Regions from separate parts of the Streptomyces achromogenes genome, predicted to be linked through region 1. Evidence: riboswitches for the same ligand, from Rfam matches in the RefSeq annotation. Region 1 holds a riboswitch; the other holds the start of a gene.
The links. Region 1 has a riboswitch for cobalamin ahead of QF032_RS09935 (cobalamin biosynthesis protein). Riboswitches for the same ligand answer to the same signal wherever they lie in the genome.
Positions count from the first base shown of each region.

Region 2: another riboswitch for cobalamin. It lies ahead of QF032_RS36770 (ABC transporter substrate-binding protein); the one in region 1 lies ahead of QF032_RS09935 (cobalamin biosynthesis protein).

Region 1 is NZ_JAUSYH010000001.1:2,192,210-2,197,840, forward strand. It holds partial or broken gene QF032_RS09920 (class II aldolase/adducin family protein) at 1-392, opposite strand, end outside; gene QF032_RS09925 (inorganic phosphate transporter) at 557-1,819, shown strand; gene QF032_RS09930 (hypothetical protein) at 1,854-2,075, shown strand; cobalamin riboswitch at 2,280-2,417, shown strand; gene QF032_RS09935 (cobalamin biosynthesis protein) at 2,518-3,462, shown strand; gene QF032_RS09940 (cobyric acid synthase) at 3,459-4,991, shown strand; gene QF032_RS09945 (hypothetical protein) at 4,988-5,164, shown strand; gene QF032_RS09950 (putative cobaltochelatase) at 5,161-5,631, shown strand, end outside.
Region 2 is NZ_JAUSYH010000001.1:8,361,022-8,366,652, reverse strand. It holds gene QF032_RS36775 (protein kinase domain-containing protein) at 1-646, opposite strand, end outside; cobalamin riboswitch at 982-1,108, shown strand; gene QF032_RS36770 (ABC transporter substrate-binding protein) at 1,199-2,251, shown strand; gene QF032_RS36765 (FecCD family ABC transporter permease) at 2,248-3,306, shown strand; partial or broken gene QF032_RS36760 (ABC transporter ATP-binding protein) at 3,303-4,088, shown strand; gene QF032_RS36755 (histidine phosphatase family protein) at 4,364-4,945, shown strand; gene QF032_RS36750 (CbtA family protein) at 4,994-5,631, opposite strand, start outside.

The sequences.
Region 1 (5,631 bases):
GGATCAGGGGGAGTTCGTCGACGAGGGTGGAGACGGCGGTGGCGTGCACGGCGTGGGTGTGCACGATCGCCCCGGCGTCGGTGGCCCGGTACACGGCCAGATGCATGGGCAGTTCGCTGGTGGGGACCAGCGCGCCGAGGACCTGCCGGCCGGTGAGGTCGACGCCCGTGACGTCGGCCGGGGCCAGCCGCTCGTAGGGCACGCCGGACGGCGTCACGAGCACGGTGTCGCCGACGCGCACCGAGACGTTGCCCGAAGTGCCGACGACCAGCCCGTCGGCGACCGTGCGGGCGGGCGGCCGCCACCAGTTCCGCCCAGGCCCGCGCCTCCTCGGGCGAGGCCTGCCGCCCCCGCCGCCGGACGTCCGGTCGTTCGCCTCGATGCTCAGCCATGCCGCGATCCTGCCAGGCCCTCCCGGGGGCGGTCGGCGCCCCGCGCGCGGGCGATAGCGCACCCGTGTCATCCGGACACCGTGACGCCCGCCTCAGTTCATCTTCCGTTCACCCGGGTTGCCTACGGTCAATCAGCCAATGACTTCGAACGATTGCCTGGGTAAATGGAAAACTTCTCGCTGATCCTCGCGATTGTGGTGGTAACCGCACTTGCGTTTGATTTCACGAACGGTTTTCACGACACCGCCAACGCGATGGCCACGACCATCTCGACCGGTGCACTCAAGCCCAAGGTCGCGGTGGCCATGTCCGCCGTGCTGAACCTTGTGGGAGCCTTCCTCTCGGTGGAGGTCGCCAACACGATCTCCAAGGGTCTCGTCGACGAGACCGGCATCCGTCCCGAGGTCATCTTCGCCGCCCTGGTCGGCGCGATCCTCTGGAACCTGCTGACCTGGCTGGTGGGCCTGCCCTCCAGCTCCTCGCACGCCCTGATGGGCGGTCTGATCGGCGCCACCATCGCCTCGGCCGGTACGGGCGCGGTGCACGGCGACGTGCTGGTCACCAAGGTGCTGCTGCCGGCGGTCGCCGCGCCGATCGTCGCGGGCGTCGCGGCGATGTTCGCCACCCGCCTCTCCTACACGCTGGGCCGCAAGGCCGACGGCAGGGCCGCGGACAAGGGCTACCGCGCGGGCCAGATCGCCTCGGCCGGCCTGGTCTCCCTCGCCCACGGCACCAACGACGCCCAGAAGACGATGGGCATCATCACCCTGGCCCTGGTGGCCGGCGGCGCCGTGGCGCCCGACTCCGACCCGCCCACCTGGGTCATCCTCTCGGCCGGTCTGGCCATCGCGCTCGGCACCTACCTCGGCGGCTGGCGCATCATCCGCACGATGGGCAAGGGGCTGACCGATCTCCAGCCGCAGCAGGGCTTCGCGGCGCAGACCAGTGCCGCGACGGTCATCCTGGCCTCCTCTCACCTCGGCTTCTCCCTCTCCACCACGCATTCGGTCTCCGGTGCGGTGATGGGCGCGGGGCTGGGCCGCAAGGGCGGCGTGGTCCGCTGGTCGACCGCGACCCGCATGTTCGTCGCGTGGGGTCTGACCCTCCCGGCCGCCGCCCTGGTGGGCGCGCTCGCCGAGTCGGTCACCGGGCTCGGCGACTGGGGCACGGCCGTGGTCGCCGTCTTCCTGATCGCCTCCAGCGCGGCCATCTGGAAGATCTCCCGGCGCGAGGTCGTCGACGCGTCGAACGTCAACGAGTCCGAGGAGCCGGCCGGTGTGATCACCACGGCCATCGCCATGGTCGCGCCGCCGCCCACGGGCACGCCGGCCGAGGACGTCACGACGGTCCTGACGGCCACCATCCCGGCGCCGGCCGCGTCGGCCGCGCCGCCCGCCCCCGCCGCTCCCCCGGCCGCGGCCGTCTGAGCCCGCGCCACCGGAACGAAGGAAGAGAACCGGCATGAAGATCGACTGGGCAGCCCTGGGCTCCGTGTTCGGCGTCAGCCTCGTGGTCACCGTGGGCCTCGTCGCCCTGTTCACCCTCGGCGTCATGGGCCTGTCGCGCAGGGAACGCGCGACGGCCGAGGGCGGCTCGGCCGCCCTCGCGGTGACGGGCGCGTACGCGTGCTTCGCCGCCTGCGCGGCGGCGGTGGCCTACGGCATCTCGCTGATCGTGGTCTGACGCGCCGTCGTCCGGCGGGTCGTGGACCGACGGGACGTGGGCCTCAGGGGTGCGGGACGGATCGCCGTGCCGCACCCCGTTCCCGTGCCCGGCCGCGCATCGCGTGCCCGTACCCGCTCCCCGCACCCCGTTCCCGAACCCCGCCGGCCCCGCCGTGTGGGGTTCTGCACATCCTCCCCGCGCAGGTCAACAGCAAGTTGACGGCCCTTCCGGGCCCGTGGTGGACTGCCCGGGCCATTACGGCGGCAGAAGAGGAAGCCGGTGCGAGTCCGGCGCGGTCCCGCCACTGTCACCGGGAGGAAACCCCCGGGAGCCAGGAACTCTCGCCGCCGGTCTCGTCGAACCAGGGCGTGGACACCCTGAGTGAGGACCTCTGCCATGTGCGGCTGCCGACCGAGCGTCACCACCGACCCGACCCCCGCCCCCACAGCCGGCTGACCCGATGGGTGCCGAGCGCGTCCACGCGTACGGCGCCGCCGCCGGCCTGCTCGGCGACCTGCTCCTCGGCGATCCCCGCCGCGGGCATCCGGTCGCCGGGTTCGGGCGGGCCGCGGGCGCCGTCGAACGGCTGCTGTGGCGGGACAACCGGGGGTGGGGCGCCCTGCACACCGCCGTGTGCGCGGGCGGCGCCGTGGCCCTCGGGGCCGTCGCCTCACGGGGTGTGCGCCACTCCCCCGCCGCCTCCGTCGCCCTGACCGCCGCCGCCACCTGGGCCGTCGTCGGGGGCAGTTCGCTCGTCCGCGAGGCCCGCGCGATCGGGCGGGCCCTGGAGGCGGGGGACGTCGAGGCGGCCCGCGCACGGCTACCGCGTCTGTGCGGGCGGGACCCCCAGGCGCTGGACGCCGACGGGATCGCCCGGGCCGTCGTGGAGTCCGTCGCCGAGAACACCTCCGACGCCGTCGTCGGGGCGCTGGTGTGGGGCGCCGTGGGCGGCGTGCCGGGACTGGTCGGGTTCCGGGCCGTCAACACCCTTGACGCGATGGTAGGTCACCGCTCGCCGCGGTACCTGCGCTTCGGCTGGGCCGCCGCCCGGCTCGACGACCTCGCCGGGTGGCCCGGGGCGCGGCTGACCGCCGTGCTGGCCGCCGCCGCGGGGGACGACCCGCGCGGCGCGCTGCGGGCCTGGCGCGCCGACGCCCGCAGTCACCCGAGCCCCAACGCGGGCCCCGTGGAGGCGTCTTTCGCGGGCGCCCTCGGGGTACGGCTGGGCGGGACCCTGGCGTACGGCGGCCGGGTCGAACACCGCCCGGTGCTCAACGGGGCGGCCGGACGGCCCGTCGCCGTGCACGACATCGAACGCGCCGCGCGGCTCTCCCGCCGCGTCGGTCTGCTCGCGCTCGGCGTCACCGTCGCCGCGCGCCTGGTCGCGAAGGGACGTCAGTCATGAGCGGGGGGCTCCTCGTCGCCGGCACGACCTCCGACGCCGGCAAGAGCGTCGTCACCGCCGGGATCTGCCGGTGGCTGGTGCGACAGGGCGTCAAGGTCGCGCCGTTCAAGGCGCAGAACATGTCCCTCAACTCCTTCGTGACACGGGAGGGCGCCGAGATCGGGCGGGCGCAGGCCATGCAGGCGCAGGCCTGCCGGGTGGAGCCGACCGCGCTGATGAACCCCGTGCTCCTCAAGCCGGGCGGGGAGCGCAGCAGCCAGGTCGTGCTGCTGGGCAGGCCGGTGGGCGAGATGAGCGCCCGCGGGTACCACGGGGGCCGGCAGCAAAGACTCCTCGGCACCGTTCTCGACTGTCTCGCCGAGTTGCGGGGCACGTATGACGCGGTGATCTGTGAGGGGGCGGGCAGTCCCGCCGAGATCAACCTGCGGCGGACCGACATCGTGAACATGGGGATCGCGCGGAGCGCGCGGCTGCCCGTGCTCGTCGTCGGCGACATCGACCGGGGCGGGGTCTTCGCGTCGTTCTTCGGCACCGTCGCCCTGCTGTCGCCCGAGGACCAGGAACTGGTCGCCGGGTTCCTCGTCAACAAGTTCCGCGGGGACGTCTCCCTGCTGGAGCCGGGCCTGGACATGCTGCACGGGCTCACCGGACGGCGGACGTACGGGGTGCTGCCGTTCCGGCACGGGCTCGGGATCGACGAGGAGGACGGGCTGAGGGTCTCGCTGCGGGGGACCGTGCGGGAGTCGAACACCGCTCCGCCGGTCGGCGAGGACGTGCTGCGGGTCGCCGTCTGCGCGGTCCCGCTGATGTCCAACTTCACCGACGTGGACGCGCTGGCCGCCGAGCCCGGCGTCGTCGTGCGGTTCGTCGACCGGCCCGAGGAACTGGCCGACGCCGACCTGGTCGTCGTACCGGGCACCCGGGGCACCGTGCGGGCGCTTCAGTGGCTGCGCGAACGCGGCCTCGCCGACGCGCTGGTGCGCCGGGCCGCCGAGCAGCGGCCCGTCCTCGGCGTCTGCGGGGGCTACCAGATCCTCGGCACGCGGATCGAGGACGAGGTCGAGAGCCGGCTCGGCCGGGTCGACGGGCTCGGCCTGCTCCCCGTGCGGGTGCGGTTCGCCCCGGAGAAGACCCTCACCCGCCCGGTGGGCGAAGCCCTCGGCGAGTCCGTCGAGGGGTACGAGATCCACCACGGGGTGGCCACCGTGGACGGCGGGGAGGCGTTCCTGCGCGACGACCGCGGGAACCCCCTGGACGGCTGCCGGGTCGGGCAGGTGTGGGGCACGCACTGGCACGGCTCGCTGGAGTCGGACGGGTTCCGGCGGGCATTCCTGCGCGAGGTGGCCGCGGCCGCGGGCCGGCGTTTCGTGCCCGCTCCCGACACCTCGTTCGCCGCGCTGCGCGAGGAACAGCTGGACCGGCTCGGCGACCTGATCGAGGAGCACGCGGACACCGACGCGCTCTGGCGGCTGATCGAGTCGGGCGCGCCGCGGGGACTGCCGTTCGTTCCCCCGGGAGCGCCCGCGTGAGCGGGCGCACGAGCGGGCGCGTGGTCGACCGCGTGGGCGCCGGGCCGTCGCCGTCGGCCGGCGGCGACCCGTTCCAGAAAGAGTCCGGCCGGTGGCCGCGGCGCGCCACCACCGAACGGCTGCGGGACGTCCGTCCCGCGCCGGAGGGCGAGTTGGAAGGCAACGAGAAGTGAGTACTCCTTTCCCGTTCACGGCCGTCGTCGGCCAGGACGACCTGCGGCTCGCGCTGCTGCTGAACGCCGTGTCGCCGGCGGTGGGCGGTGTGCTGGTGCGCGGCGAGAAGGGCACCGCCAAGTCGACGGCGGTACGGGCGCTGTCGGCGCTCATGCCGGCGCTGGACGCGGTGACCGGCTGCCGGTTCTCCTGCGACCCGGCCTCGCCCGACCCGGCCTGCCCGGACGGACCGCACGAGCGGGGGGCGTCCGAGACACGGCCGGCGCGGATGGTCGAACTGCCGGTGGGCGCCTCCGAGGACCGGCTGGTGGGAGCGCTGGACATCGAACGGGCGCTGGCGGAGGGCGTGAAGGCCTTCGAGCCGGGACTCCTCGCCGACGCGCACCGGGGCATCCTCTACGTCGACGAGGTCAACCTCCTCCACGACCATCTGGTCGACCTGCTGCTGGACGCGGCCGCGATGGGC
Region 2 (5,631 bases), 6.2 Mb from region 1:
AGCCGAGGCAGAAGACGTCGCCCTCAGGGCCCATCGGGTCCCCGGTGGCCTGCTCCGGGCACATGTAGTCGAGGGAGCCGAACAGCGTGCCGGAACCGGTGAGTTCATAGCCGTCACGGGCGCGCACGATGCCGAAGTCGATGACCCGCGGGCCGTCCGCCGCGAGCAGCACGTTGGACGGTTTGAGGTCACGGTGCACGAGCCCTTCGGCGTGCACCGCCATGAGCGCCTCGGCGACGCCCGCGCCCAGCGCGAGGACCGTCTCCACCGGCAGCGGCCCGTGGGCGGCGACCGCCTCGGCCAGGGTGGGGCCGGGTACGTGGTCGGTGGCGAGCCAGGGCGTCTCGTCGTCCGGGGCGGCGTCCACGACGTGCGCCGTGTAGGCGCCGCCGACCGCCGCCGCGGCCGCCACCTCCCGCCGGAAGCGAATGCGGAAGTTGTCGTCGTCCGCCATCTCGGGACGGATCACCTTGACCGCGACGACACGGCCGGCCGACGACCGCGCCAGATAGACCCGGCCCATGCCGCCGGCGCCGAGCCGGGCCACGAGCCGGTAGGGCCCGAGCTGCTCGGGGTCTTCTGGGCGCAGTGGCTGCATGCCCTCGGCCGCCTGTTCTCGGTGGTGACGGGCGGAGATCCCGCCCACGCTGCGGGGGAAGGCCCGGTGGGGTCCGGACCACAGACTAGGCGCTGGGACGGCGGGCTGGAGCGTCTCCTCCCCCGCGGCTTCACGCACCTGGAAGTAAGTGCCGGGCCGTCCTCCGGTTCTCCCGCGTCCATGTGACGTCCTGTCAGAGGTCGGGTGACACGTGCTTTCCCTGCGGGAACAGTGCGCGATGAGCAACAGGTGCACGATGAAAGCACTTGCCGGGCCGGAGACCTCCGATGTGCCGAAGGTCACCCTCCTCGGGGCCCCCGATGCCTGTGGTAGCTTGCCGAGGCCAGTCGTACTCGTGCGCGCCCCTCGGGCGCGCGGGGGTCAGGGAATCCGGTGGAACTCCGGAGCTGACGCGCAGCGGTAAGGGCGACGGGCGGGGCTTTCGGCCACTGGGGCGCGCACGCGCTCCGGGAAGGCGCCTCGCCCGGGTGACCCCGAGTCCGAAGACCTGCTGGCGGCCTCCGGTGTCGCAGACCGGCCGGAGGAGCGCACCGTACGACCGGGCTTCGCGCTTGAGCCCTCGACGCCGAAGGAAACTCCGTGCCGTTCGCACGTCCCGTCCGCTCTGCCGTCCTGTTCCTGGCGGGCGTCCTCCTGTCGACCGGCTGCGGCGGCTCCGCCGCCCCCTCCGCCTCCTCCGCCGACGGTCCCGCCGACAGCGACACGGCCGGCCGGCCGGTCACGCTCGACAACTGCGGACAGCGGGTGCGGATCGACGCTCCCCCTCGGCGGGCGGTCTCCCTCAACCAGGGAACGACGGAGATCATGCTCTCCCTCGGGCTCGCCGACCGGATGGCGGGCACCGCCACCTGGACCGATCCGCTGCCCAAGAGCCTCGAGAAGGCCGACGCCCGGGTGACGCGGCTGGCCGACAACGCGCCCTCCTTCGAGAAGGTCCTGGACGTCGAACCCGACTTCGTGGCCGCCTCGTTCGCCTCCACGCTCGGCAAGGGCGGGGTGGCCACCCGAGACCAGTTCGAGAAGCTCGGGGTCCCGACCTATCTCTCCCCCTCCGACTGCTCCGGCAAGGACAACAGCGGCGACGGCGACGGCGTCCGCACCGAGCCGCTGACCATGGACGCGGTCTACGGCGAAGTACGCGACCTGGCCAGGGTCTTCGGGGTGGAGAAGCGGGGCGAGACACTGGTGGCCGACCTGAAGACCCGGGTGAGCAGGGCCGCTTCGGGACTCGATGCCGAGAACGTCACCCTCCTCTACTGGTTCGCCAACTCCCAGTCCCCCTATATGGCCGGCTGCTGCGGCGCCCCCGGCGTCATCACCCGCGAACTCGGCGCGAAGAACGTCTTCGACGACACCGAGGAGGAGTGGCCGCAGGTCAACTGGGAGACGGTCGCCGACCGCGACCCGGACGTCCTCGTCATCGGCGACCTGACCCGCAGACAGCAGACGGCCGAGACCGCGGCCCGGAAGATCGCGTTCCTGGAGTCCGATCCGGTCACCAGGAACATGACCGCGGTACGCGAGAAGCGGTACGTGCTGCTGTCCGGGCAGGCGATGAACCCGACCGTGCGCACGGTCGAGGGCGTGGAGAAGGTGGCGGCGGCACTGCGCGCGTACGGTCTCGCGGGATGAGCGCCGCGGGACCGGCGGCCGCCGCGCCCGCGGTGGCGGCGCGGGGGCTGCGCCACGTACTGCTGTGGGCGGCCGGTCTCGCGCTGCTGTGCGCGTCCGTCGCCGTGGCCATCACCATCGGTCCGGCGGACATCGCGGTCGGGGACGTGTGGTCCACGGTGGCCGCCCATCTCGGCTTCGGAGAGGCCGGGTCGACGCCGTTGAGGGACGGCATCGTGTGGAACCTGCGGCTGCCCCGGACCCTGCTCGCCGCGGTGTGCGGCGCGGGTCTCGCGGTGTGCGGCGCGGTGATGCAGTCCCTGCTGCGCAACCCGCTCGCCGACCCGTTCGTCCTCGGGATCTCGTCCGGGGCCTCGACGGGCGCGGTGGTGGTGGTCGTGCTCGGGGCGGGCGGCGGAGCCCTGTCGGTGTCCGGGGGCGCCTTCCTGGGCGCGGCGGTCTCCTTCGCGCTGGTGCTGCTGCTCAGTCACAGCCTGGGGGGCGCCACGGACCGCGTGGTGCTCGCCGGGGTGGCGGCGATGCAGCTGTTCTCGGCGCTCACCTCGTTCGTCGTCATGACGACCGCCGACGCGGAGACCACCCGCGGGGTGCTGTTCTGGCTGCTCGGCTCGCTCAGCGGGGCCGACTGGGCGGACGTGGGCCTGGGTCTGGCGGTGCTGGCCGCGGTGCTGCTGGTGTGCACGGGGTACGCGACGACGCTGGACGCCTTCGCGTTCGGGCAGGACGCGGCCGCCTCGCTGGGCGTGCACGTGGCCCGCACCCGGCTGGTCCTGCTGTGCGCCACCGCCCTGCTGACGGCCACTCTGGTCAGTTCGTCGGGGGCGATCGGCTTCGTCGGCCTCGTGCTCCCGCACGCGGCCCGCGCCCTGACCGGTCCCGGACACACCCGGCTGCTGCCGGCCACCTCTCTGGCGGGGGCGGTGTTCCTGGTGTGGGTGGACACCCTCGCCCGCACCGCCTTGGACCCGCAGGAGGTGCCGGTGGGCGTGGTGACCTCGCTGATCGGCGTCCCCGCGTTCGTCCTCGTGCTGTACCGGACCAGGAGCGCGCGATGACCGGGACCGTCGAGGACGCCGGCCTGCGCGGCGACCGCCTCGTCTACACGGCGGGCGGCTCGCTGATCCTGGACGGGGTCGGCCTCGCGCTGCGCCCGGGAACCGTCACCGGCCTGCTCGGGCCGAACGGCTCCGGCAAGTCCACGCTGCTGCGTCTGCTCGCCGGCGTCCTCGCCCCCGCCTCGGGAGTCGTCACCCTCGACGGCCGTCCGCTGGCGCAGCTCGGGCGGCGGGCGGTCGCCCGGCGGATCGCCGTCGTGGAGCAACAGGCCGACGCGCAGGTCGCGTTGAGCGTCCTGGACGTCGTACGCCTGGGCCGTGTCCCGCATCGCCGGGCCTGGGGCGCCGCCTCGGCCGAGGACGAGGCGGCGGTCCGTTCCGCGCTGGAGCGGACCGGTCTCGCCGACAAGGCCGGCCGGCTGTGGCACACCCTCTCCGGCGGGGAGCGCCAGCGTGTCCAGGTCGCCCGCGCGCTCGCCCAGCAGCCGCGGGAACTGCTGCTGGACGAGCCCACCAACCACCTCGACATCCAGCACCAGCTCGCGCTGCTGGACCTGATCACCGAGCTCGGAGTGACCACTGTCGTCGCGCTGCACGATCTGAACCTGGCGGCGATGTACTGCGACCGGGTCGTCGTCCTCAAGCAGGGCAGGGCGGTGGCCGGCGGCACACCGCAGGAGGTGCTCACCGAGGCGCTGATCGCCGACGTCTACGGCGTGCGGGCCGACCTCACCCGCCACGGCCCCGACGGCCGCCCGCACATACGCTTCCTGGGCGCCCTGCCCGCCGAGCGGAACGGGGAGCAGCAGGACGGCGGGCGGCAGGAGCAGGACGCGGGCGCGGCGAAGCGGGACACGGGGGAACGAGGATCGGCGGAACGCGGGACGGCCGGGCGGCGTACGGCCGTCGGCGGGCTGATCCTGTGTCGCGTGGCGGGCGGCGCCGCCGTCCGCCGCGCGAACGCGCTCTGCCCGCCACGTCCTCCGCGCGACCAGGCCCTGCGCGCCCCGCGCCGGGAGACCCGTACGTCGATGACCGCATCAGAAGGAGCCGCCACGTGACCATCCGGGTCGTTTTCGTCTCGCCCGCGACGAGTTCGTCGCTGCGGCAGGCCCGTTTCGACGACGGGGCCTCGATCGACGCCGCCGGGGCGGCACTCGCCCGCGCCGCCGCCGGGACCCTGCCCGCGGCCGGGAGAGTCCTCGTCTCGCCCGGTGTGCGGTGCGGTGAGACGGCGGCGGCGCTCGGTCTCGACGCGCTGGAGACGGCGGAGCTGGCGGGGCTGGCGGTGGGCCGGTGGCGGGGCCTGACGCTCGCCGAGGTCGGCGCCGCGGAGCCGGAGGCGGTGGCCCGCTGGCTCGCCGATCCCACGTCGGCGCCGCACGGCGGCGAGTCCGTGCGGGATCTGTGCGAACGGGTGGCCCGCTGGCTGGAGAAGGCTGCGGACGGCGAGGGACGCGTGCTGGCCGTCGTCGAGCCGGAGATCGTACGGGCCGCGGTGGTGCATGTGCTGGGAGCGTCCGCCGCGGCCTTCTGGCGGCTGGACGTGCCGCCGCTCACGGCCACCTCCGTCAGCGGGCGCGGTGGCCGCTGGAACCTGCGGCTGGGGCTCCCGCTGGATCGGGCGGAGGCGGCCTGAGGCCGAGTCCGCCCGATCGTCGTCGGTCTCCGGGACGGAGTCCGCGGCCTATCGCGAGGCGGTCACCGCGGTCCCCGCGGGGACCGCGGCGGGCTTCGGGTTCAGCAGCCGTTCGGCCAGTTCCCCGAAGACCAGGCCGAAGCACGCCCACATCGTGACCTGCAGGGCGAGCGAGGAGAGCCGGAAACGCCACAGCAGGGTCGCCGGGAAGTCCGCCGGCACCTCGTTGACGGCGGGCAGGAACGCGTAGGCCAGCCCGATCACGACGGTGAAGCCGAGGACGGCGACGACCGTCGCGTACCAGGAGCCCAGTCCCGGTGCGAGCCGTTTGCCCGCGATCACCGCGGCGACCGCGAGGAGCACGCCGAGCACCATCATCAGGAAGTACAGGGTGGTCCGCTTGGCGATGGTGTCGTGGTCACCGACCGCGGGCGGGTTGGCCGGGTACTTCAGGAACGGGACGACGTACACGGTGAGCAGCGCCGCTCCCGAGAGCAGGAGCGCCGTGGCCCGGGGGGTGAAGCGGCCGACGCGGCCGAGCGCGAAGCAGTAGGCGAGGGCGGCGATGCCGCCGAAGGCGACCCCGTACACCAGCACGCCGGTGGCGAGGCCCGCGGTGGACTGGAGGCTGCGGGAGACGAGTTCGACCTCGTGCTCGTGCGCGGGCGCGTGGGACTCCTCGAAGC